DNA from 3 places in the Vreelandella venusta genome. Region 2 is predicted to be linked to each of the others. Evidence: predicted binding sites of a transcription regulator. Region 2 holds the regulator's gene; each other region holds the start of a gene.

Region 1 (7,679 bases), 300 kb from region 2:
GAAGACATCGAAAATACGAAAAACAATAAATCCCCAGAGAGCGGCCTCCCACGAGAAGGGCACTGCCGCCATGGTTATCCAGTAACCAACAAACTCATCCCAAACAATACCAGAGTGATCATGCACGCCTAAGTCATGGGAGGTTTTATCACACAGCCACACTCCCACCACAAACGCTACAAACACAATGCTGAGATACCAGACCAAAGGGAGGTCGGCCATCATCCAGTAAAAAGGGATTGCTGCTAGCGTTCCGAAAGTGCCTGGAGCCCAGGGCACCGCACCACTGCCTAGGCCAAAGGCAAAAAAATGGGTTGGCCGACGCCACACGCTCGCTGGTGCTCGGTTCATGGCGTTTCCCCGCTAAAGTGCTGCCATCCTTCGTAGTCACTGGCGGCAACGCCAGTGACACCTAGCGTTTCCGTACAGTGGCCTATCACCGTCAGCGAGAGGCCGAGATCGGCGAGTCGCTGTTGGGCAATAGCGAGATTGTTGGGTGACAGTGTCACCAGCAGCTCATAGTCATCGCCACCCGATAGTGCGGCTTTAATTGCCTCATCGCGGCCTAATGTCTCTTGCAATCCTGCGGCCAACGGTAGCGCGCCGACTTCTAGTGCACAGCCTACACCAGAGGCCTTACGCAAGTGCGATAAATCTGCCAGCAAGCCATCCGAAATGTCTAATGCCGCCGTTGCAATACCGCGCAGTGCAACACCAGCGGCTAAGCGGGGTTGCGGTAACAAATAGCGGGCGAGCAGCGGGTGCGACAACTCACGCTCCCCTCGGCGCCAGAGCGATAAGCCTCCGGCACCACCGCCCAATGCACCCGTCACGGCAATAACATCACCGACCTTTGCGCCTGAGCGAGTTAGCGCTTGACCAGTTGGCACTTCGCCCATCACCGTCACCCCAATTGTTAGTGCCCCAGAGGTGACATCGCCCCCCACCAACGCGGTGGCGTGTTGCTGACAAAGTGCGTGAAATCCTTCAGCGTACCCTGCCAACCATTGCTCAGCAGCTTTGCGGTCATTAAAGATGCTCTTGTCCAGCGTCAATGCCATCAGGCACCAACGAGGCGTCGCCCCCATGGCTGCTAAGTCGCTGAGCGCCACCGCCAGCGCGCGATGTCCTACCGCGTGAGCTGGGGCATCGTGAGGGAAATGCACGTTACTCACCGACGTATCAACGCTGACCACAAGCTGTTGACCTGCTTGGGGTATCAAGAGCGCTGCATCGTCGCCATTTTCAAGCGCTATGCCAGCTGTCGCGTGCGCCTCCTGCGGCGACATGAAGTAGCGCTGAATCAGTTCAAATTCGCCAAGCACAAAGGCCCCTTAAACGCATCATCAGGAGGCTCGCCTTACAGACGGCGAGCGCTGACCTCAGCACTTCGTAAGCGATTTGCTAGCTTATCGAGAATGCCGTTCACGTATTTATGGCCGTCGGTGGCACCAAATGATTTGGCCAGCTCAACGCCTTCGTTAATCACTACTCGATAGGGTACTTCCATCCGCCGGGAAAGCTCGTAGGCACCCAAGCGAAGGATAGCTAGCTCAACAGCATCGAGGTCTTCTAGGCGTCGGTCGAGTAGCGGCGCAATTTCACGGTCTAACTCCGCTTTAAAGCGGACCGTATTATGCAGCAGTTCATGGAAAAGCGCCTTATCAGCAATTTCCATTACTTTCACCCAGTTTTCGTAATCTTCCAGGTCATCATCTGCTACTTGGCTACGAAACTCAGCTTCGATAGTGGTGATCGATTTCCCTGTCATTTGCCACTGGTAAATCCCCTGAACCGCTAACTCACGCGCGGCGTGGCGCCCTAGCTGCGCGGCAGAGGGCTTACGCTCACGACGTTCGCTCATTGGTTGTCTCCTAGCGGCAATGCACGCAGTAACGACACCATCTCCATCGCTGCCATTGCGGCTTCCGTACCCTTATTACCCGCTTTGGTGCCCGCCCGCTCAATCGCCTGTTCGATAGATTCAACGGTCAACACGCCATTTGCTACCGGCGTATCGAACTCAAGCTGGAGGTGGTTAATGGCAGTGTTACAGCCACCTGCTACATATTCAAAGTGCGGTGTACCACCACGAATAACCGCGCCCAGCGCGATAACAGCGTCGGGCTTCATAACGTTAAGGACACGCTTTACTGCCAGCGGCAGCTCCCAAGCACCGGGTACGTGGACAAGATGAATATTGTCCGCATCAACGCCGTGGCGTGTCAGGCTATCAATAGCGCCTTCCACCAGGCTATCCACCACATGGTGGTTAAAGCGACCTACAACGATGACATAACGGCCATCGACATCCACAAAAGTGCCTTCAACTTGCGAAAGGGATTGCATCAATTTATTCCTGCTGAGAAGTTGGCTCATACGCCGTGTCATTGGGTCCTAGACGCTCGACAACTTCGAGATCAAAACCGGAGAGCGCCGAGAATTTCCACGGTGAACTGAGTAGCCGCATTTTGCCTACCCCTAAATGGCGTAGGATTTGCGAGCCAGTACCAATCGTTAAGTAGTTACCTGAACCGTCCGAATCGCTGGTGCGCGGTTGACGCACGCGATCCAGAAAAATATCCAGTTGATCTTTCAAGTCTTGGTGAGGACGACCATCGTCAATCAACACAAAGACCCCCGCAGACGCATTAGCGATCTCTTCCAGTGCACGATGGGCATCCCAACGGCACTGCTCATCTTTCATTAACCCTACGATATCACGCAGCGTATCCGCTAAGTGAACACGCACTGTCGTCGCCTGCTCTGGCGTCGGTTGCCCCTTAACTAACGCCAAATGATGGGCACCTTGTATACGGTCGCGGAACACATGCAGCGCCAGTTCCCCGTGAGCCGTCATCACACTGGTTGTTTCAACCGCATCCACCGTTTGCTCATTGACGATACGGTAGTGGATCAAATCAGCAATCGTGCCAATTTTGATGCCATGCTTTTTAGCAAACACTTCAAGCTCAGGCCGACGCGCCATGCTGCCATCGTCATTCATGATTTCACAGATGACGCCGCTGGGATCACAGCCTGCTAAAGAAGCTAAATCACAGGCTGCTTCAGTATGCCCAGCTCGACGTAGTACGCCACCTGGCTCAGCCATCAGCGGAAATATGTGCCCTGGCTGTACGATATCCGTCGGCTTGGCATTCGCCGCCACTGCCGCTTGAACGGTACGCGCACGATCAGCTGCTGAGATGCCGGTGGTTACACCCTCGGTCGCTTCAATGGAGAGCGTAAACTTAGTGCCAAACCCAGAGCCATTGTCACGCACCATCAGCGGTAGATTTAGCTGCTCGCAACGCTCGCGAGTCATGGGCATGCAGATAAGCCCACAGGCATAACGTGCCATGAAGTTGATATGCTCGGCCTGAACTTTTTCAGCCGCCATGATGATATCACCTTCGTTTTCGCGATCCTCATCATCCATGAGAATCACCATTTTGCCCTGGCGAATATCTTCCACCAGCTCAGCGATAGGGGACAAACCCTCTGAAGAGGAATGCGCCATGGAATCTCCCAAATAAGTGGTCGCCGCACATGCGATTTCGCGCGTCAGGGTACCTTGCTCTGGCCCAGCGCGCTAGTCAGTGCACGGTTTAGCGATGATGCGCCAGTCATTGCCAACGGCTCGAATTTCTTTAATAGTTAAGCGCTTCTGGTCGGCCATGCGGGTCATGCCGGGCAACGCAAAAAGTGGTCGAGCCTCGCCTCCCAAAAGCGTGGGAGCAACAAATAACTGTAGTTCATCCACCACATTTGCATCTAACAGCGCGCCTGCCAGGGTAGCACCGGTTTCTACGAGCAGCTCGTTTACCAGCTCATGCTCAGCTAACCAGTTCAGCATATCCGTGAGGTCGATTCGGCCTTCTTGAGCCGCGGGCAGCACCTTAATGTCTGCACCTGCAGCTTTCAGCTTTTGGCGTTTCTCTTCACTGTGGTGTTCAGTAGTAATAATCAATGTGCGGCCGGGTTCACGAAGACAAGCTGCCGCTAACGGTAACCGTAGACGCGAATCCAAAATAACGCGTAGTGGCTGCCGCTGACTTACTGTATCTGAGTTATCTAGCCCCAACTGGTCTGCGCGCACTGTCAGCCGTGAATCATCCATAATGACAGACTCAACGCCGCTCAGAATAGCGCTTGAACGCGCTCGCAGACGCTGCACTTGGCTACGAGCTTCTGGGCCAGTAATCCACTGCGACTCTCCAGAGCCCATAGCAGTGCGGCCATCCAGACTCATGGCCATTTTTAAACGTACAAAGGGACGTTTGTGCTGCATACGGGAAATAAAGCCAGGATTCAGCACACGGGCATCCTGCTCCAGCAGCCCAACATCGACCTGAATTCCTGATTCTCGAAGCCGCTTGATACCGCGTCCACTAACGCAAGGGTTAGGATCAACCATTGCGACCACCACGCGAGCAACGTTGGCTTCCGCTAACGCAACGGCACAAGGACCAGTGCGTCCTGTGTGGGAACAAGGTTCCAGCGTGACATAAGCCGTTGCGCCTTCTGCCTTTGCACCAGCGGCGTTAAGCGCGTGAATTTCTGCGTGAGGCTCACCAGCACGCAGGTGAAAGCCTTCGCCAACCACCTGCCCTTCAGCGTGCTGATCGTAGCGGACAATAACACAGCCTACTCGGGGGTTGGGGTCAGTTGTATATAGCCCTTTCGCCGCTAATTGCAACGCACGCGCCATGAATTGATGGTCAGCACGGGTGTAGCTCTGCTCCGTTAACTCTTTCATCAATCCTCTCCGCGCTGCGGGACGCTACGGGCTGATGCAGGGTGATCGCCAGGATCTTGAGAAAGACGGTCTATTTCAGCACGAAACTCGTCTAAATCCTGAAACTTACGATATACCGATGCAAAGCGGATATACGCTACCTGATCCAGGTTACTTAATGCCTTCATGACGGCTTCACCGATATCCCGCGCATTAACTTCGCGGTCCCCGCGGGCACGAAGCGATTGGCGAATACGCTCCACAGCAGCTTCTATTGCCTCCGCACTGACCGGACGCTTCTCCAGCGCTCGCAACATGCCTGCACGCAGCTTGCTCTCGTTAAAGGTTTCGCGTGAGCCGTCGGATTTTACGACCCTCGGCATAATCAACTCTGCGGTTTCATATGTGGTGAAGCGTTCTTGGCAGCTAGCGCACTGGCGACGACGGCGCACTTGGTCACCGTCGGCTACCAGCCGCGAGTCGGTCACTCGAGTATCATTAGCACCACAAAAAGGGCAATGCATGGCAGTCAACCTGTTGTCAGTACGTGCAGCGTGTCAGCTTGTGCGGATAACGGCACATATAAGCAATATTGCAAACTATTATTAGCAGCGGAGTAGCCACGCGCTACAACGGCATGCAGTTTAAGGGCGCTTGCAAGCAGAAATAGTCGCTTCTTTAAACGCGGCATTAACCTAGCATTGTAACGATTTGGCACACAAGCTGCAGCGTTTGTCGTAGGTTGTTTAAGAGGACACCCCTATGACCCCATTTGAGCAGACAGTCCACCCGCTCCTTTCGCACCTCTACGGCCCCCGCGCCAGCGAGGTACAACGCCGTCTTGGACAACACATTGAGCACTTTCGCAATACATCACAGACGCCAGCCATAACCGAAAATACCGCGTCTGAAAGCGATAATGCACCAACATGGAGCGAAAAAGACCAGTGGGTCATTAGCTACGGTGACTCCATTGTGGCAGAGGAAACACCGCCGCTTGCTGTGCTTAATGAATTCCTTCAGCGCTATTTGGGGGAGCGTATCAGCGGCGTGCATGTGCTGCCTTTTTTTCCTTGGAGTAGCGATGATGGCTTTTCAGTCATTCATTACCGCGAGGTTAATCCAGAGCTAGGCGATTGGCAGCATATCCGTGAGCTGGCAAACCACTATGACGTGATGGGCGACTTAGTGCTCAACCATGTATCTCGCGAGTCGCTGTGGTTTGTGGATTACTTAACCGGAAGCTTGCCAGGTCGTGATTACTTTATAGAGATAGACCCGGAAACCGATGTTTCTGACGTGGTTCGTCCACGTAGCAGCCCGCTGCTGGTGCCCATTTCCACGCGTCGGGGCACGCGCCATGTATGGGCAACCTTCTCAGAAGATCAGATCGATTTAAACTTTGAAAATCCTGACGTATTGCTCGAGTTTGTTGGCATCTTGCTGTTCTACCTCCAACAAGGCGTGCGCATAATTCGCCTGGATGCAGTGGCATTTTTATGGAAGCGTCTGGGCACGCCATGCATCCACCTTCCCGAAACCCATACGGTTGTCCGCTTACTGCGCGCCATTGTCGATGAAATAGCGCCGGGCACACTGATAATTACCGAAACGAACGTCCCTCACGCAGAAAACATCAGCTACTTTGGCCTAGAGCGGTTAGCCAACGGGTCGCCAGACGAAGCCCACATGGTCTATCAGTTCGCCCTGCCTCCTTTGTTATTGCACACCCTCACCCGCGGTGAAGCCACTACCCTTCAAACATGGCTTGCCAGCCTGCCGATACTGCCCAGACACTGCACTTATTTAAACTTCACCGCCAGCCATGATGGTATTGGCGTGCGCCCTTTAGAAGGGCTGCTACCCGACCATGAGCGAGATGCGCTGCTAGAACTGATGCATCGCTTTGGTGGCTTTGTCAGCATGCGGAGCAATCCCGACGGCAGTGACTCGCCCTATGAAATCAATATTACTTGGTTTGAGGCCATGCGCGGCACGCGCAGAGGACCAGACCCTTGGCAAATTGCCCGCTTTCTGTGCAGCCAAGCAATTATGCTCACTCTACAGGGCATTCCCGCTCTGTATATTCATACATTGACCGGCACGCTTAACGATGTCGAAGGAGTGGAGCGCAGCGGCCGATTGCGCTCAATTAATCGGCGCCGCTGGGAGCGTGATGAGTTAGCACTGTTACTCGAAAGCCCCTCAACGCCGACCCACGATGTGTTTCATGCGCTTAGCCGCCTGCTGGAACTTCGGCGCACAGAGCCCTGCTTCCACCCCAACGCCACACAACGCGTACTGACTACACCGCCTGAAGTGTTAGCCATTGAGCGAGGCCCACTCAGCGACGGCCGCCGCTTGCTTGCCCTATTTAATGTCACTGATACGCTACTGCCATTAGATAATGTAGGTGAAGCACTAGAGCAGGCACTTAGCCAACATGCTTGGCGTGCTTTAGATCTGCAAAATGCCCAGGAGGAGCGCGCGCTTCCTCCTTATGCAATAAGATGGATGGTGGCAGATACGTGAGAAATGCATTGCGGCATAATGTCTCAGCAATGAGGCAATATAATCGTCAAATAATCGACGACTGAGATACTGCAGCATTCAACATTGACTGAGTTAATCGTTAATTATGCTGCAACAAAGCATTGTCATTGGCCCTTTGGGTTTCAGCCTTCATCAGCTGGTTTTAATAGTGGCTTTTTTGATAGCGCTTCTGGTAGGAGCGTTACTAGGGCGACGACACCGTGTAGCGGTCGGCGATACGCTTATAACGGTATTTTTTATTGGCCTCCTGGCTGCTCGAGTCGCGTTTGTCGTGCGTTACTGGGAAGCGTATGACGGTATTATTTCCCGCTTAGATATCCGTGACGGTGGCTTTGATTTAGCAGCCGGTTTTATTGCTGGACTGGGTTACGCGAGCTGGGCTCTCTGG
Region 2 (7,679 bases):
GTCATATAGCTGCGTTGGCTATTTTGGTAAGCGGGTAGCCACTTTTCCAACCATGTCTGGATATCATTGCGCATTTCTTCAACGACGGGATATCCCTTCAGAAAGTGGATGATATTGGCGTCACGGCCAGTGTATTGGCGCAGTGTAGGATCCCAGTACGGGTTTGGTAAGCAGCGCACGTCAAAGACGAGATCAGCATCAAGTGGGACGCCACGCTTATAGCCAAATGACTCTAGTGTCAGCGTTAATCTATCTTCACGCTGTTGAGCAACCTGATCCGTTATCCGGCGACGCAGGTCATGAACCGACAGACGTGATGTGTCGATCATCAGGTCAGCAAGATCACGGATGTCTAGCAGGGTTTCTTCTTCTTTATTGATGGCCTCTTCGAGCGTCATGTCACTGTCACGCGTCAGGGGGTGGCGACGACGCGTAGCTGAATATCGCTCAAGCAGAATTCGGGCATCGGTGGTTAGATAGATAACCTGAAAGTGAATGCTTTTCTGACGCAAAGATTCGAGCATTTTTGGCAGCTGCTTTAGTGCAGCAGGCAAATTGCGCGCATCAATGCTTACCGCTAGTTGGGGACGTGCCCCTTGCTCACGAAGCTCATCCACCAGAGAGCTGAGTAGCATGGCCGGCAGGTTATCGATGGCACAATAGCCAAGATCTTCTAACGCTTGTAAGGCGATAGATTTACCGGACCCAGAACGGCCGCTAATGATCACCAGTTGCATAGAGTGTCTCTTGGCATGCCAATAAAAATGAAGGTAAATGTTGAACTTGTAGGCAGTGTCTAACGGTGGACCGTTTAGCTAACAGGTTGTTCACGAATTTTTGCTGTTATAAGGTCCAATAGCTCACGTTGGCTAGCCGCTCTACGAAGCTGCTGACGTGTGTCAACGCTGTTCATAATGGACGCCACTTGCCCTAGTAAGGCTAAGTGCGTGTCGTCCGCTTCTTCGGGTACTAAAAGTACGAAAACAAGGTCGACGGGGTCGCCATCAATAGCATCGAAGTCTACGGGCTCAGCTAGCTTTAAGAAACCAGCAATAGGTGAGCTACAGTGAGGGCTACGAGCGTGAGGAATAGCAACGCCGTTGCCTATTCCAGTGCTGCCCAAGCGCTCACGACCTATCAGGCGGCTGAAGACTTCTTGGCTATCTAGGCTTGGCGTATTTTGCGCAATAAAGGTGCTGAAAAATTCCAGCACCCTTTTTTTGCTACCCCCGGGGACGTCATACAGCACGCGCTCCGGGGGAAGAATGGTTTCCAACGTCATTGAGTTAACGCACGCCGGCGCCTTGGGCGCGAGCTTGTGCTTTTTCCTTGTGTTTAACGAGTTGACGGTCAATTTTGTCCGCTAGTGCATCAATTGCAGCGTACATATCATTGTCTAATGCTTCTGCGTGTAGATCGGCTCCGGCAGCATGCAGGGTGCAGGCAGCCTGTTGACGCTCCTTCTCAACAGATAAGGTTACTTGTACGGTGGTGATGTTGTCATAATGGCGCTCAACGCGTTCCAGCTTCTCATTTACATAGTCACGCAAGGCGTCAGTCAGATCTACGTGATGACCAGTGATATTTACTTGCATTGACGTGCTCCTTATCCATCGGACTGTTCTTCGATTGTAACCCTTTTTGCGCTATTGCAAAGCCCCTAGACGGACTTTGTCTCGTTAGCACTGTTTTATTAGCGTAAACGGCGGCGCTCGCTTGAAGAGGGAATACCCATTGATTCACGATATTTGGCCACCGTTCGCCTTGCTACTTGAATGCCACCCTCTTCCAATAGCGCCACGAGGCGGCTGTCTGAGAGGGGTTTTCCGGGCGGCTCATCTTGTACCAGTTTTTTGATTCGCGCTCGGATGGCAGTGCTGGAGTGATTGTCGCCGCCATCCTGGCCACTTACTTGGCTTGAGAAGAAGTATTTGAGCTCGAACACGCCACGCGGAGTATGAATATATTTCTGGGTGGTGACCCTGGAAATAGTAGATTCATGCATTTCCACGGCATCTGCGATATCGGCTAAGATCAGCGGTTTCATGGCTTCTTCACCGTGTTCCAGAAAGCCTATCTGGCGAGCGATGATTTCTCGACCCACCCGCAGCAGCGTATCATTTCGGCTTGAAAGGCTCTTGATGAGCCAGCGAGCTTCCTGAAGATGCTCTTTTAAAAATTGGTTATCTTGACTCTTGTCAGCCCGTTTGATGAGGCTTGCGTAGTCAGGTTGAATGCGCAAGCGCGGCAGCGCCTCTGGGTTTAGCTCCAGGTGCCATCCTTCGTGGTCATGGCGGACGACTAAATCTGGCGTTACGTAGCTGTCATCTGTGTCGCCAAAGGCACTCCCAGGGCGGGGATCAAGGCTGCGGATCAAACGAATGACGTCATCAAGCTGCTCATCATCCAGACTTAACCGTCGCTTTAGCAGGCGCGCATCATCTTTACCGAGCGCTTCAAGAAATTGACGCACTAGCCGCTTGGCAGGCATCAACAGCGGTGTATCTTCGGGGAGTGAGGCGAGCTGCAGCATTAAGCATTCTCGCAGGTCGCGAGCAAATACACCGGTGGGTTCAAACTGTTGAAGACGCAGCAGGGTTGTTTCAACTTCACGCTGGCTAAGGCCTTCATGCCCTTGGGCTTTAAGTCCTTCGCGAATGTCATTGAGCGGCTGTGTGAGGTAGCCGTTGGCATCCAGTGCATCGATGAGGCTTTCAGCAATGGCATGGTCGCGTGGTGAAAAATCTGTCATGGCGAGTTGCCAAAGTAAGTGGCCATGTAAACTTTGACCAGCGGCTTGACGCTCAAAGTCTGGCCCCTCGCCACTGGCACCATGGCTACCCAGGTCTTGATAAGTGTCTGACCAGTCACTGTCAGTAGAGAGCTCGTTAGGAATGCTTTCGGACCACTCAGCTTCCTGGGGCTCGCTAACGGCCTGCTCGCCGAACTCGTCTTCCTGCTCAAGCATGGGGTTGGCATCAAGCGCTTGCTGAATTTCTTGACGGAGGTCCAGCGTTGATAGCTGTAACAGGGCTATGGCCTGCTGCAGCTGAGGTGTCATGGTCAGCTGTGTACCGATACGCAATTGAAGAGAAGCTTTCATGACCATCTGAGAACCACTCGTTAATCAGAAAGCTCCACCCTAGTGCGAGTTATGGCTTGGTGCAAGTGCAATAAGTATGCCACCCATACTATTTTTTCTGCAGGTGGCTGTTTACAGGCGGAAATCAGCCCCCAAATAAACGTCTCTTACCCGTTGGTTGTTGAGAATTTCCTGAGGGGGGCCGCTGGCGATGATATGGCCGTCACCTACAATGTAGGCAATATCGCAAATATCTAGTGTTTCTCTGACGTTATGGTCGGTGATCAGTACGCCGATATGGCGTTTTTTGAGTGCTCGAATGATCGTTTTAATATCGCCTACTGAGATCGGATCAACGCCGGCAAACGGCTCATCAAGCAGAATAAAGGCAGGCTCTGTCGCGAGGGAGCGTGCAATTTCAACACGTCTACGCTCTCCGCCTGAAAGACTCATGCCGAAGTTGTCACGAATGTGAGTGATGTGAAAATCTTCCAGTAGCGACTCAAGGCGCTGCTCCCGAGCGCTGCGATCGAGTTCTTTGCGAGTCTCCAGAATTGCCATTATGTTATCGGCGACGGTCAGTTTGCGAAAAATAGAGGCTTCCTGGGGCAAGTACCCAATACCTGCCAGTGCACGTTCGTGCATGGGGGCGTGGGTCAAATCAAGCCCGTCGATGCCTACCTTTCCAGCATCAGACTTTACCAAACCGACAATCATATAGAAGGATGTCGTTTTGCCCGCGCCATTGGGGCCTAGCAGTCCTACCACGCTGCCTTGAGATATCTCTAGGTTAATATCCTTAACTACACGGCGGCGTTTATAGCTTTTGGCTAAGTGGTGGGCATAAAGTGTTTTTATCGGCGCTGTTTCTGATGCTGATTCTAAGGCTGTGTGAGGTGCAGACCCTGCATGTTTTGTCGCCACTGGTCACTCCTATTGTTCCGGCTGAAGAGTCATGCGGATACGTTGTGGTTCACTGCCGCTAACATCAGAACGCGCCTGAACTACACCTTGGTCGATAAAATACTCTAAGCGCCCACCTTCGAAGCGGTCAGCTTGCTGGGTCAGCTCCGCTTGGTCGATTAGCTCTACCCGACGCTCGGCAACATGATAAATGATGCGCTTTGCCCAGCCTTCCATTGGGCTGGCTTGGTCTTCGAGCTGGTTGCGTATATAGGCTCGTCCACCGGTTGCAACGGCGCGCGATAGCTCGCCAGCATCGTTGCGCTGAATCTCAACGCGATCTCCGCGTAGCTGCATATTGCCCTGACGAATATCGACGTTGCCCGAATAGACTGCAGTGCCTGCGCGTTGATCTAGATCTAAACGATCAGCCTCTACTTCTACAGGGGCTTGGCTTTGTGCCATGACCGGTAGCGCTGCCGCAGAAATAGGTAGTGTAATGACGAAGAGTGCCGTGCGAATAAGAGCGTTCATCGCGACTCCTACTGAGAACGAGTGGCAGGCGGGTGAACGCCGCGCACGTTATTGGTTAAGCGGATCTGGCTATCATCCAGCCATACATCCATACGTGAAGCGCTAATGCGTTGAGGCGGCTGCTGAAGTATGGTTTCGGCATCGCTCCAAGCATGGCGGGTGATGCCATTGTAATGTAATAACTCTGTATTCAACTGCCAGCCCTCATCAGGTGCAAGTAATTGGGCTGAGCCAGCTAGCGTGAGTGCTTGCGTGTCAGTATTTAGAGTGCCGCTCTGGGCCGTCGCTAGCCATTGACGCTCCTCTCTATCGAACAGTGTCGCCCTGGGAGAGGTAACCTCTGTCATCGCTGTTTGAGGGGTATGGACTAAGCGTGGCGTCGCCAGCGACTGTTGGATGGCACCGGTGTCACCAAACAGAGTGATTTCTGCATTTTCCAGTACATGGCCGGGCTCTTGAGCGCGAGCCTCAGGATCGATTAATTGGTCTTGAGGGCCGCGCGGGTCTAGCCACGCCAGCACACCACCTAGGGCAAATACCATGGTGGTTATCCAAACGCGTTTTTTAGCCCAAAAGCGCATTACGATTGGCCGTGTAGGTACGTATCTAAAACAGCATCCCAATGGCCTTGAGACATCAATAAGGTGTCGCAGATTTCACGTACGGCACCGTGGCCACCAAGCCGGTCGGTGATCCAGTCGGCATGGGTATGCATGTAATCAGGAGCATTAGGCACGGTAATGCCTACGCCAGAGCGTTTAATAGGAGCAAGGTCTGGTAGATCGTCACCACAATAAGCAACCTGCTCAAGCGTGATATCTAGGCGTTGGCAAAGCGCGCGTAACGTAGTGAGTTTATCTTCACATCCTTGATAAACATGGGTAATGCCCAGCGACGCAGCGCGTTGACTAACCATCGGAGAGTCACGCCCAGTAATTAAGGCAACATGGATTCCGACGCGCTTCAAAAGTTTGAGGCCGTGGCCATCTTGAGTATGGAATGCTTTGATTTCGATACCGTCGGCTTGGAAATAGAGGCGGCCATCGGTAAGTACGCCGTCAACGTCAATGGCAAGCAATTTTACACGGCGAATGCGGTCTTGTAGAGCGTCAGGTAAGGCCATGAAGCCTCCGTATTATTAATGTTGAAAAAGAGCGATTAAATGACACCGCTGGCAAGTAAGTCATGCATATGCAGGGCGCCAATGGGGCGCTGTTGATCATCCACGACCGCCAGTGCGGTGATTCGACTGTCTTCCATGATGCGTACCGCTTCAGCCGCTAACACCTCGGGGCCGATACGTTTTCCAGGGCGTGTCATAACATCATCAACGAGGACGTCACGTAGGTCATGAAACTGATCCAGCGTTCGGCGTAAGTCACCGTCGGTATAAACGCCAGCAAGGCGTCCTTCGCTATCGACGACGCAGGTAAAGCCCAATCCTTGGCGAGTGATTTCCAACAGGGCGTCCCGTAGCGGGCTACCTAATGCTACTTGGGGGAGGCGCGAGCCGTTGTGCATTAAATCCTTGACACGCAAAAGCAGGCGTTTGCCGAGGCTTCCACCCGGGTGTGAAAGGGCAAAATCTTCCGCGGTGAAGCCGCGCGCTTCTAATAATGCCACGGCTAAGGCATCACCCAAGGCGAGAGCCGCTGTGGTTGAGCTAGTCGGCGCTAAGTCGAGAGGGCAGGCTTCGCGCTCAACACCGCTGTTAAGGTGAGCATCGGCGTGCTTAGCTAATGTGGATCCTGGGCGCCCCGTCATGCTGACAAGCGGGGTTCCTAAGCGTTTCAATAGCGGAAGCAGGGCGGTGACCTCTGCGGTTTCGCCAGAGTTCGAGAGGGCCAGCACAACATCTGCGCGGGTGATCATGCCGAGATCGCCATGGCTGGCTTCACCGGGGTGTACAAAAAAAGCAGGTGTGCCGGTGCTTGCCAATGTTGCAGCCAGCTTGCCCGCAATATGCCCGGACTTACCCATGCCGGTCACTACTACGCGGCCCTGGCAGGCAAGGATAAGTTCACAGGCGTGGTCAAAGCTCTCATCAAGCTTTGCCTGAAGCCCACCGATAGCGGCCTGCTCAATTTGCAGTGTGCGCAGCGCACTTTCACGCAGTGGGCTAGGTGTCGATAGTGGCTGGCGCATGAGGACATCTCTTTTCATAAGCGGTCAAAAGTAGGTCGCTAAGAATAACATCTTGGCGCGGTTTGTAGGTAAGGCGCGTACCCTACTCCTTACTGCAGTAGCAGTGAGCGTATCTGTTACTGTGAGTAGCGTTCAGTTACGATGTTCGATAATATTTCGAAAACAGTGTTTTTTAAACTGCCTGTGCTTTTAAACTAGCCGTTTTTTTGAATTATTTGTTTTTAACTAACTCATGCGTAGCCAGCATACATTAATGCTGTTGCGGCAAGACGACCATCAAGGCCAGCCAGCCCATGACCGATGCTCCCTTCATCGAAATTGAAGATTTGTACTTCTCGCGGGGTGATCATGATATTTTTCGTGGAATCAATATGACGATTTCGCGTGGCCAGGTAACGGCCATCATGGGGCCAAGCGGTACCGGCAAGACGACACTTTTAAAGCTCATTGGTGGGCAATTAACGCCTGACCGAGGGCGAGTGCTAATCGACGGTCAAGATGTCCATCGCTTGTCGCGCAAGGCCCTGTTTACGTTGCGTAAGCGCATGGGTATGTTGTTTCAGAGCGGTGCCCTGTTTTCGGACCTTGATGTATTTGAAAACGTAGCGTTTCCGCTTCGGGTGCATACTGACTTGCCTGATCCGATGATACGCGATCTAGTGCTTCTTAAGCTGCAGGCAGTGGGTTTGCGCGGGGCTAGGCACTTGTCGCCTGCTGAGCTTTCGGGGGGGATGGCCAGGCGTGTGGCGCTGGCTCGGGCGGTAGCGCTTGACCCAGAGTTAATCCTTTATGATGAGCCTTTTGTCGGACAAGACCCCATTTCTATGGGAGTGCTTGTACAGCTAATTAAACGGCTGAATCAGGCGCTGTCGCTTACGTCAGTGATCGTTTCGCACGATATCAAAGAGACTCTCAGCATTGCGGATTATCTATACCTTATTTCTGATGGGCAGGTAGTCGCCTCTGGCACGCCAAGCACCTTAGATACAAACCAAGATCCCCGGGTGAGCCAGTT
Region 3 (7,679 bases), 1.1 Mb from region 2:
CCCCATTACTTGGCGCGGGAAATGATTCAAACCTTCACCCGTCCCAACGGCAAACCATTAAAAGTACCCGGTGTACTGCCCAAACTTAGCGCTACCCCAGGGCGACTCGGCGATGGCGGCCCGGCGCTTGGTCAGCATACCGATGATGTGCTGGATGAGCTGGGCATTGACCAGGAAACTCGCGCCAAACTGCGTCAAGCGGGCATTATTTAAGGAGAGCGCAATGCACAAGTCCACGAGTCAACCCATGCTCTGCCCCACAGCACCCTGTCCTACAAAAATAGAAATTAATGAAGTCGCTCCGCGTGACGGCCTGCAGATTGAAGCGCGCTTTGTCCCCACAGACGATAAAATCCGCTGGATCGACGCACTCTCCACCACCGGCCTGCGGCGCATCGAGGCAACGTCGTTTACGTCCCCCAAAGCGATTCCTAACCTGCGCGATGCCGCTGAGGTTGTCACAGGTATTCAGCGTCGGGCAGGCGTCGATATCAGCGTATTAGTGCCTAACCTTAAGGGCATGGAGCGCGCGCTTGCCTGCCAGGTTGATGAGATTAATTTGGTGATGTCGGCAAGCGATAGCCATGGCTTGGCTAACCTGCGCATGACACCAGAGCAGTCGCTTGAGCAATTTGCCGCGATTGTGGAGGCCAGCCAAGGCAGCGGTGTATTTATCAACGCCTCGCTTTCGACCACCTTTGGCTGCCCATTTGAAGGCGAGGTGCCTGAAACGCGGGTGCTTACGCTGGTGGAACAGCTGATCGCGCTGGGCATTCAGGGTGTCACGCTATGCGACACCACGGGCATGGCCAACCCAGCCCAGGTTAGGCGCCTGTGCGACGCCGTGCTTGAGCGATGGCCGGAAACGCCGTTCACCCTGCACTTTCACAACACGCGTGGCATGGGCTTAGCCAACGCGCTGGCGGCGTGGCAGGCGGGCATTAACCGCTTTGATGCGTCGTTAGGCGGGCTGGGGGGCTGCCCTTTTGCCCCAGGCGCTAGCGGTAATGTATGCACCGAAGACTTAGTGCATATGTTCGCTGCGATGGGGGTCGATACGGGCGTCGATTTAGATGCGCTGCTTGACGTTGCCGCCACCCTGCCGACACTTATCGGCCACGATGTGCCCGGGCAAGTGGTAAAAGCCGGGAAATCATCCCGGCGTTATGCGATGCCCAAGCGTTAGCCTTACGCAGGCCCAATCACATGCTTCACTTCGAGGTAGGCGCTTAGCCCCCAGGGGCCAAGCTCACGCCCAATGCCGCTACGCTTGAAGCCGCCCCAGGCGGTTTCAGGCAGCACCAGCTGCTCGCTGTTGTACCAAATGCTACCGGCTTTTAGCTGACGGCCAATGCGCTTTGCCCGCTCAGGATCACCGCTAATCACCGTCGCAGCTAATCCATAAGCGCTATCGTTGGCGAGCTTAATCGCCTCTGCTTCGCTGGTAACGCTGCGTGCGCAGAGCACCGGACCGAAAATCTCCTCTTGCCACAAGCGGCTTTCCAGCGGTACATCACGGTAAAGCGTCGGCGCTAAAAAGTAGCCCTGCGCGGGTAACGTGCGATGGGTAATATCGCGCACTGCCGTTAGGCCTTCTTGCACCGCCAAGTCTAAATAGCGCTGCACCGCATCGCGCTGCTTAGCGCTGGTCAGCGGCCCTAAGTCAGTGCCTTCCGCCAGTGGATCGCCCAGGGTTAGCGCATCCATCCGCTCAGCCAGGGCGGTGTAGAGTGCTTCTGCCACGTTTTCATGTACCAGTAAACGCGAAGTCGCCGAACAGATTTGCCCGGCATTAAAGTAAATACCCGCCATTACCCAGTCGGCGGCTTGGGCGGGGTCGGCGTCTTCCATTACCAGAATCGGCGATTTTCCACCTAGCTCTAAAGAGACACTGGCGGTGCGAACGGCAGCCGTTTGCATGACCGTTTCGCCGACTCGGTTACTGCCCGTAAAGGAGATTTTATCTACACCTGGGTGATTGGTTAGCGGTGCGCCAATGCCCTCGCCGTCGCCATTAAGCAGGTTCAGCACACCTGCTGGCAGGCCAATCTCCAGGGCAATTTCTGCCAGTGCTAACTCGGGGAGCGGCGTTACCTCTGACGGTTTGAGCACTGCGGTGCAGCCTGCCGCTAACGCAGGCGCCAGCTTCCAGGCGCTTGTCACCAGCGGAAAGTTCCAGGGAGCAATCAACCCCACAACGCCCACAGGGTCATGATACGTACGCGCCTCGACGCCCTCCATTGCCACACTAACCAACTCACCTTGGCGAGCATCTAACTCCCTGGCCTGCTTGGCGTAATAACGATAACAGGCAATTGCGTCGTCCAGGTCAATGCCTGCTTCCGCAAGCGGTTTACCGTTATTAGTGGCTGAAAGAGTGATTAGCGCTTCTCGACGGGCCTCCAACGCATCGGCAAAGCTATCTAGGTACTTTGCACGCGCAGCTCCACCCAACGCTTGCCAAGCAGGTTGTGCTTGCTGAGCAGCTTTAACGGCAGCGTCGACATCTGCCGCGTCCCCCGCCGTGACCTGGGCAATACGCGCTTCGCGATAAGGGTTCATCACATCGAGCATACGCGTGCCTGCTGAGGCAACCCATTGGTTGTTAATGAACTGCTGATTGATAACTTGCTGGTCGAGTAACGGCATCTAGGTATCCTGGTCGGAAATTCTGCACGCACGCTGCCAAGCAGCTGCATCTATTTCAATGAGTAACGGGCCACTTGAAACGCGCTTAGCGAGTGAGCTTGCAAGCTCCTCAGGACTTTCTACCCGCACGCCTGGGCAACCAAACCCTTCGGCCAAAGTAAGAAAGTTAGGGGCTTGAATATCCACGCCCAAACGGGCCACACCGTTGGCATCCATATAGCGGCGAATTTCTTCGTAGCCTGCGTTGTGCCACAGCACAATCACCACCGGCAGGCGTTCCTCCACCGCGGTAGCAAGCTCAGCAAGGGTGAACATCACCCCACCATCACCGACAAGCGCCACCACAGGTAGATCAGCGCGAGCTAACTGCGCCCCTAGCGCTGCCGGCAGCCCATAGCCCAAGGTGCCGTAGCCGGTAGAGGCATTGAAATAACGCCTTGGCGCTGGCTGGCTGACTAGGTGGTTGCCCGCATACACCGGTGCAGTGGAGTCACCCACCAAAATCGCCTCAGGCAGATGGTCAGCCAGGGTCTTATAAAGCGGCACGAAGTCGCTAAAAGCCGGATCGTTAACCAGGTTAAGTGCGCTCAACGTAGTGGCTGTTCGTTCAATACCGCGTTCAACACCGTGGCGCTGCAAAGGTTCGGGGAAATGAGCGAGTAGGAGCGCTAGGCTACGTCCGGCATCGCCCACTAAACCAAGCGTTGTATGCTGGTTGCACACCAGTTGTTCAGGGTCGAGATCAATACGAATCAATTTGCCATTGAGGTGAAAGCCACCATCAAACACGACATCGTAGTCGGTCTCGCCAAGTTCGGTACCCACCGCCAAAATCACATCGGCGTTAGCGGCCAGTTCACGCACCGCTGGCAGCGCTGCGTTAGCCCCCAAGTCTAGCGGGTGGTCGCGACCCAGCAGCCCTTTAGCGTTGATAGTCGTCACCGCTGGGGCATCAAGCCTCTCTACCAGTGCCCGCGCAGCCTCTGGCGCTGCCACACAGCCACCACCTAACAGCAGCAAAGGTTGCTTCGCGGCCTTTAACAAGCGGGCAGCTTCGGCAAGCCCATCCGGGTCAGGCGCTGCTCGGTAAAGCGATGGCGCTGGCCAACTGGCCGGAGCCTTCACCGGTGCATTGAACAGATCAATCGGAATTTCAATATGCACCGGACCAGGGCGCGCACCATTGAAGATCGCAAAGGCGCGAGCCAGCACATCAGGCAACGTATTGGCATCTAATAGCGTGTGGCTAAAGCGTGACACGCCGCTGATCATCTGCTGCTGGCTGGGCAGCTCGTGCAGCCGACCTTGGCCCATGCCCAGCGTATCGCGGCGGTTAACGCTGGAGATCACCAGCATGGGGATAGAGTCTGCTAAGGCTTGGCCCATCGCAGTGGCAATATTGGTCATTCCCGGGCCAGTGATAATCAGACATACCCCAGGCTGACCGCTGGCGCGGGCATAGCCGTCGGCCATAAACCCGGCACCCTGCTCATGGCGCGGGGTTACGTGGCGCACATCGCTACCTTCAAGCCCTCGGTACAGCTCCACCGTGTGAACGCCAGGGATACCGAACAGAGTTTGAACTCCATAGGTTTCGCGCAGCAGGCGGATCAACAGCTCGGCACAGGTCGTCGTTGAGTGATTGCGCATGGCGTCAGCGTTCATGACAGGCCCCCTCAGAAGAAAAATGTATGGGCCATAAAGGCGATGATGGGCAGCGTAATGGCCGTGCGCAGTAAGAAAACGGCGGCTAACTCCCAGAGCTTGATAGGGATTTTTGATTTAAGTAGTAGCGCACCAATTTCCGACATATACACCAGCTGTGTCATGGACAAGCAAGCGATCACAAAGCGGGTCAGCTCGCTTTCAATATTCGTCGCCAGCACCGCTGGTAAGAACATATCGGCAAACCCGACCAGCGTCGCTGGCGCAGCCGCTTGTGCTTCAGGGATACGCAGCAACTCAAGCACTGGCACCATGGGGTAAGAGAGCCAGGTAAACAGCGGCGTAAACTCGGCTAAAATCAGCGCGACAGTGCCGATGGCAAATACCAAAGGCAGCAGTGTCAAAAAGATATCAATCACGTTGAGGAGTGCTAAACGCACCAGCTCTTTTGGCCCTGGCGCATCCGCTGCCCGGCGAGTTGCCTGGAGCAAGCTGTAACGAAACAGCCCTACATTTTCGGTGCGTTTCTCGCGTAACTGGCAGCCAACAGGCTCGTAGTAGTCGTTAGATTTGAGCGATAGAGGGGGAATCCGTGCCACGATGATGGCAGCAATCAACCCTGACATGACTACCGTAAAGTAGAACTGTACGAAGAGATGATTGATATCAACAAAGTTCGTCACCAGTAAACTAAACGCGATGGAAGCCACTGAAAAGTTCGTTGCAATGACCGATGCCTCGCGAGCATTGTAATACCCCTGCTCATACTGTTGGGCAGTGATCAATACACCCACGGTGCCTGACCCCATCCAAGAGGCCGTTGCATCGATAGCGCTGCGTCCTGGGAGATTAAAAATCTTCCGAAACGGCTTGCGCACCATGGTGCCGATAAATTCCATAAAGCCAAATTCGACTAGAAACGGTAGCAGAATCGCCGCAAAGAAGAAGAACGTCAGTAGCACCGGCGCTAAATCATTGAGCATTACGCCGCCAGTATACGATGCTGTCACAAATTCGGGGCCGACTTGGAAAAAGGTCATGACGACAAAAATGGCACCTAAGATGCGCATCACTACCCAAATAGTGTCGACGTCAAACATCTCTTGAAAGTGACCACGTTGCGCCCAGTTGGGCTTTGCCACTTTAACGTAAAGCGTTATCACCACAGACAAACATAGGACTAGCATGGCAATGACAGGTAGCGCAGAGCCAAGCAACGACTGCAACCCATCGGCCATCAGCCCCATGCCAATGTTAATCGTACCTCCCACTTGAAAAGGCACCAAAAACAATAGGATGCCAATTAAAGATGGGATCAAAAATTTCAGCAAATGAGCACGATGGATTGGAGTCGACGGCTCGGCGTCATCCAATTTTACTTGAGAGAAAGACATACGGTTCACCTGTTGGAAGTGATTATTGGAGGTGGGCTGGTGGCGTCCTGGCAGGCAATAAGCAGCCTGCCATTTCTCTGACCATTAGCGCTTTGTCAGGTAAGCGCTTTTTTATTTATTAGCTATTTCAGGACAGCTTAATCACTGTGTTTCACGCCCGGCAGCACACAGAGCATTTCGTACAGCAGTGTGGCGCCCATCAATGCGGTATTACCGCTGGGATCATAAGGAGGCGACACTTCCACTAGATCACAGCCGACGATGTTCAAGCCTGCCGCACCGCGGACAATTTCCAGCCCCTGGGCTGAGGTCAGCCCGCCCATCTCTACCGTTCCCGTTCCTGGGGCAACGGAAGGGTCCAGGCCATCGATATCGAAGCTGATATAGACAGGCACATCGCCCATCTGCTCGCGCACTTCTTTCATCAAGGGGGCCAGCGAGCGATGCCAGCACTCTTCAGCGGGAACAACACGGAAACCCTGGCTGCGGCACCAATCAAAATCTTCAGCGGCATAACCGGTACCACGAAGACCGATTTGCACCACTTTGCCGTGGGCTAACAAGCCTTCTTCCTGGGCGCGGCGAAACGGCGTGCCATGGGCAATCGGCTCACCGAACATGTGCTCGTTCACATCGGCATGGGCATCAATATGGATCAGCCCCACTGGTCCATGCTTTTTGGCAATGGCACGCAAAATGGGCAGTGTCAGAGTATGTTCGCCACCCAGTGTTAGCGGAATGCAGTTGTGTTTTAGCACGTCATCATAAAAGGCCGTGATGATGTCGACACTTTTGGGCAGGTGAAACGTATTGATGGGCACGTCACCGATATCGGCCACTTGTAAACTTTCAAACGGGGCGGCGCGGGTCGCCATGTTATAGGGTCGAAGCATGCGAGATTCATCACGAATCTGACGTGGGCCAAGACGCGTACCCGGGCGGTTAGACGTACCAATATCCATTGGAATACCGATAAAAGCCGCATCTAAGCCAGCAGCACTTTCCTGAGCGGGTAAACGCATCATAGTAGCTGGCCCACCAAAGCGCGGCATACTATTGCCCCCAAGCGGCTGGTTAAAATCAGACATACAGATCTCCTTGGCGTTGTTCATGTTGTAGCGCTGAATAACCACATACATTGCACAGAACATGCCAAGTCTCTGAACGCCCTAACAATAGGGTTCCCAGCCATTACCGATGCAGTAATGAATCAAAATCACGTACACTTAAGTCATTCATGCATCATTGATGCAAAAATGAATTGCAGGTTACTCAAGAGACAATCGCTGTGAGTGAAATAGATAAGTGCGTGCTAAAAACCATTGTCGAAACCGCCAACGATCATTTCTTTATCGTCAGTGGGGAGGGTCAAGTGCTTGATATCAGCCCCGGCGCTGAGGCTGTTTATGGCGCGCCCCGGGAAGAGTTGCTAGGTAGTAGCGTTTACCAGCTGCAGCAAGCAGGCATTTTGAAGCCATCCATCACCTTGGAAGTAATGCGCACCCACCAGCCGGCCCAACTGATGCAGGTAACCGGTACCGGGCGCCGTGTGATAGCTCAGGCCTACCCCGTCTTTGTGAATGGAAAATTAGAGCGTGTTATCAGCCGCTCCAGAGACTTAACCGATTTGCAGCTCCTACAAGACGAATATGCACTACTCCAGAAACGCTTTAGTGAGCACTTAAAACGTAGCCAAGCAGCCCACGGTGCCGAGGAACAAGCGCTGGACGACGCGCTGGATAACTTACAAGTGAGAAGTCACGTTATGCGTGAAGTCGCCTTGCTTCTCAAACGGGTCGCTCCCTCGGACGCTAATGTGTTGATGCTGGGAGAGTCGGGCGTGGGGAAGACCGCGTTTGCCAAACAGTTGCACCGTTGGAGCCAACGCCATAACCATCCCTTTATTGAGGTTAACTGTGCGGCCATTCCCGAAAACTTATTTGAGTCTGAGATGTTTGGCTATCAGCCCGG

Evidence for each region. The regulator sigma-54, encoded in region 2, starts transcription at its own class of promoters, with help from an activator protein. The targets are predictions, from matches to a motif close to TGGCACNNNNNTTGCTNT.
Region 1: IR195_RS13890 (sugar phosphorylase) is a predicted target of sigma-54. The motif match lies at 5,451-5,468, and genes of this name have one in related genera.
Region 3: speB (agmatinase) is a predicted target of sigma-54. The motif match lies at 6,846-6,863, and genes of this name have one in related genera.

The regions. Positions count from the first base shown of each region.
Region 1 covers NZ_CP065135.1:2,920,047-2,927,725, forward strand. Annotated here, with positions in the region: gene IR195_RS13855 (phosphatidylglycerophosphatase A family protein) at 1-351, opposite strand, end outside; gene thiL (thiamine-phosphate kinase) at 348-1,325, opposite strand; gene nusB (transcription antitermination factor NusB) at 1,361-1,864, opposite strand; gene ribH (6,7-dimethyl-8-ribityllumazine synthase) at 1,861-2,349, opposite strand; gene ribBA (bifunctional 3,4-dihydroxy-2-butanone-4-phosphate synthase/GTP cyclohydrolase II) at 2,354-3,520, opposite strand; gene ribD (bifunctional diaminohydroxyphosphoribosylaminopyrimidine deaminase/5-amino-6-(5-phosphoribosylamino)uracil reductase RibD) at 3,593-4,759, opposite strand; gene nrdR (transcriptional regulator NrdR) at 4,759-5,262, opposite strand; gene IR195_RS13890 (sugar phosphorylase) at 5,501-7,270, shown strand; gene IR195_RS13895 (TlpA family protein disulfide reductase) at 7,440-7,679, shown strand, end outside.
Region 2 covers NZ_CP065135.1:2,620,182-2,627,860, reverse strand. Annotated here, with positions in the region: gene rapZ (RNase adapter RapZ) at 1-737, opposite strand, end outside; gene ptsN (PTS IIA-like nitrogen regulatory protein PtsN) at 812-1,282, opposite strand; gene hpf (ribosome hibernation-promoting factor, HPF/YfiA family) at 1,287-1,595, opposite strand; gene IR195_RS12695 (RNA polymerase factor sigma-54) at 1,694-3,109, opposite strand; gene lptB (LPS export ABC transporter ATP-binding protein) at 3,215-3,940, opposite strand; gene lptA (lipopolysaccharide transport periplasmic protein LptA) at 4,016-4,519, opposite strand; gene lptC (LPS export ABC transporter periplasmic protein LptC) at 4,528-5,100, opposite strand; gene IR195_RS12675 (KdsC family phosphatase) at 5,100-5,642, opposite strand; gene IR195_RS12670 (KpsF/GutQ family sugar-phosphate isomerase) at 5,678-6,664, opposite strand; gene IR195_RS12665 (ABC transporter ATP-binding protein) at 6,958-7,679, shown strand, end outside.
Region 3 covers NZ_CP065135.1:3,718,059-3,725,737, forward strand. Annotated here, with positions in the region: gene IR195_RS17325 (CaiB/BaiF CoA transferase family protein) at 1-213, shown strand, start outside; gene IR195_RS17330 (hydroxymethylglutaryl-CoA lyase) at 224-1,186, shown strand; gene IR195_RS17335 (aldehyde dehydrogenase family protein) at 1,189-2,649, opposite strand; gene IR195_RS17340 (5-guanidino-2-oxopentanoate decarboxylase) at 2,650-4,314, opposite strand; gene IR195_RS17345 (YjiH family protein) at 4,326-5,708, opposite strand; gene speB (agmatinase) at 5,846-6,796, opposite strand; gene IR195_RS17355 (sigma-54 interaction domain-containing protein) at 6,997-7,679, shown strand, end outside.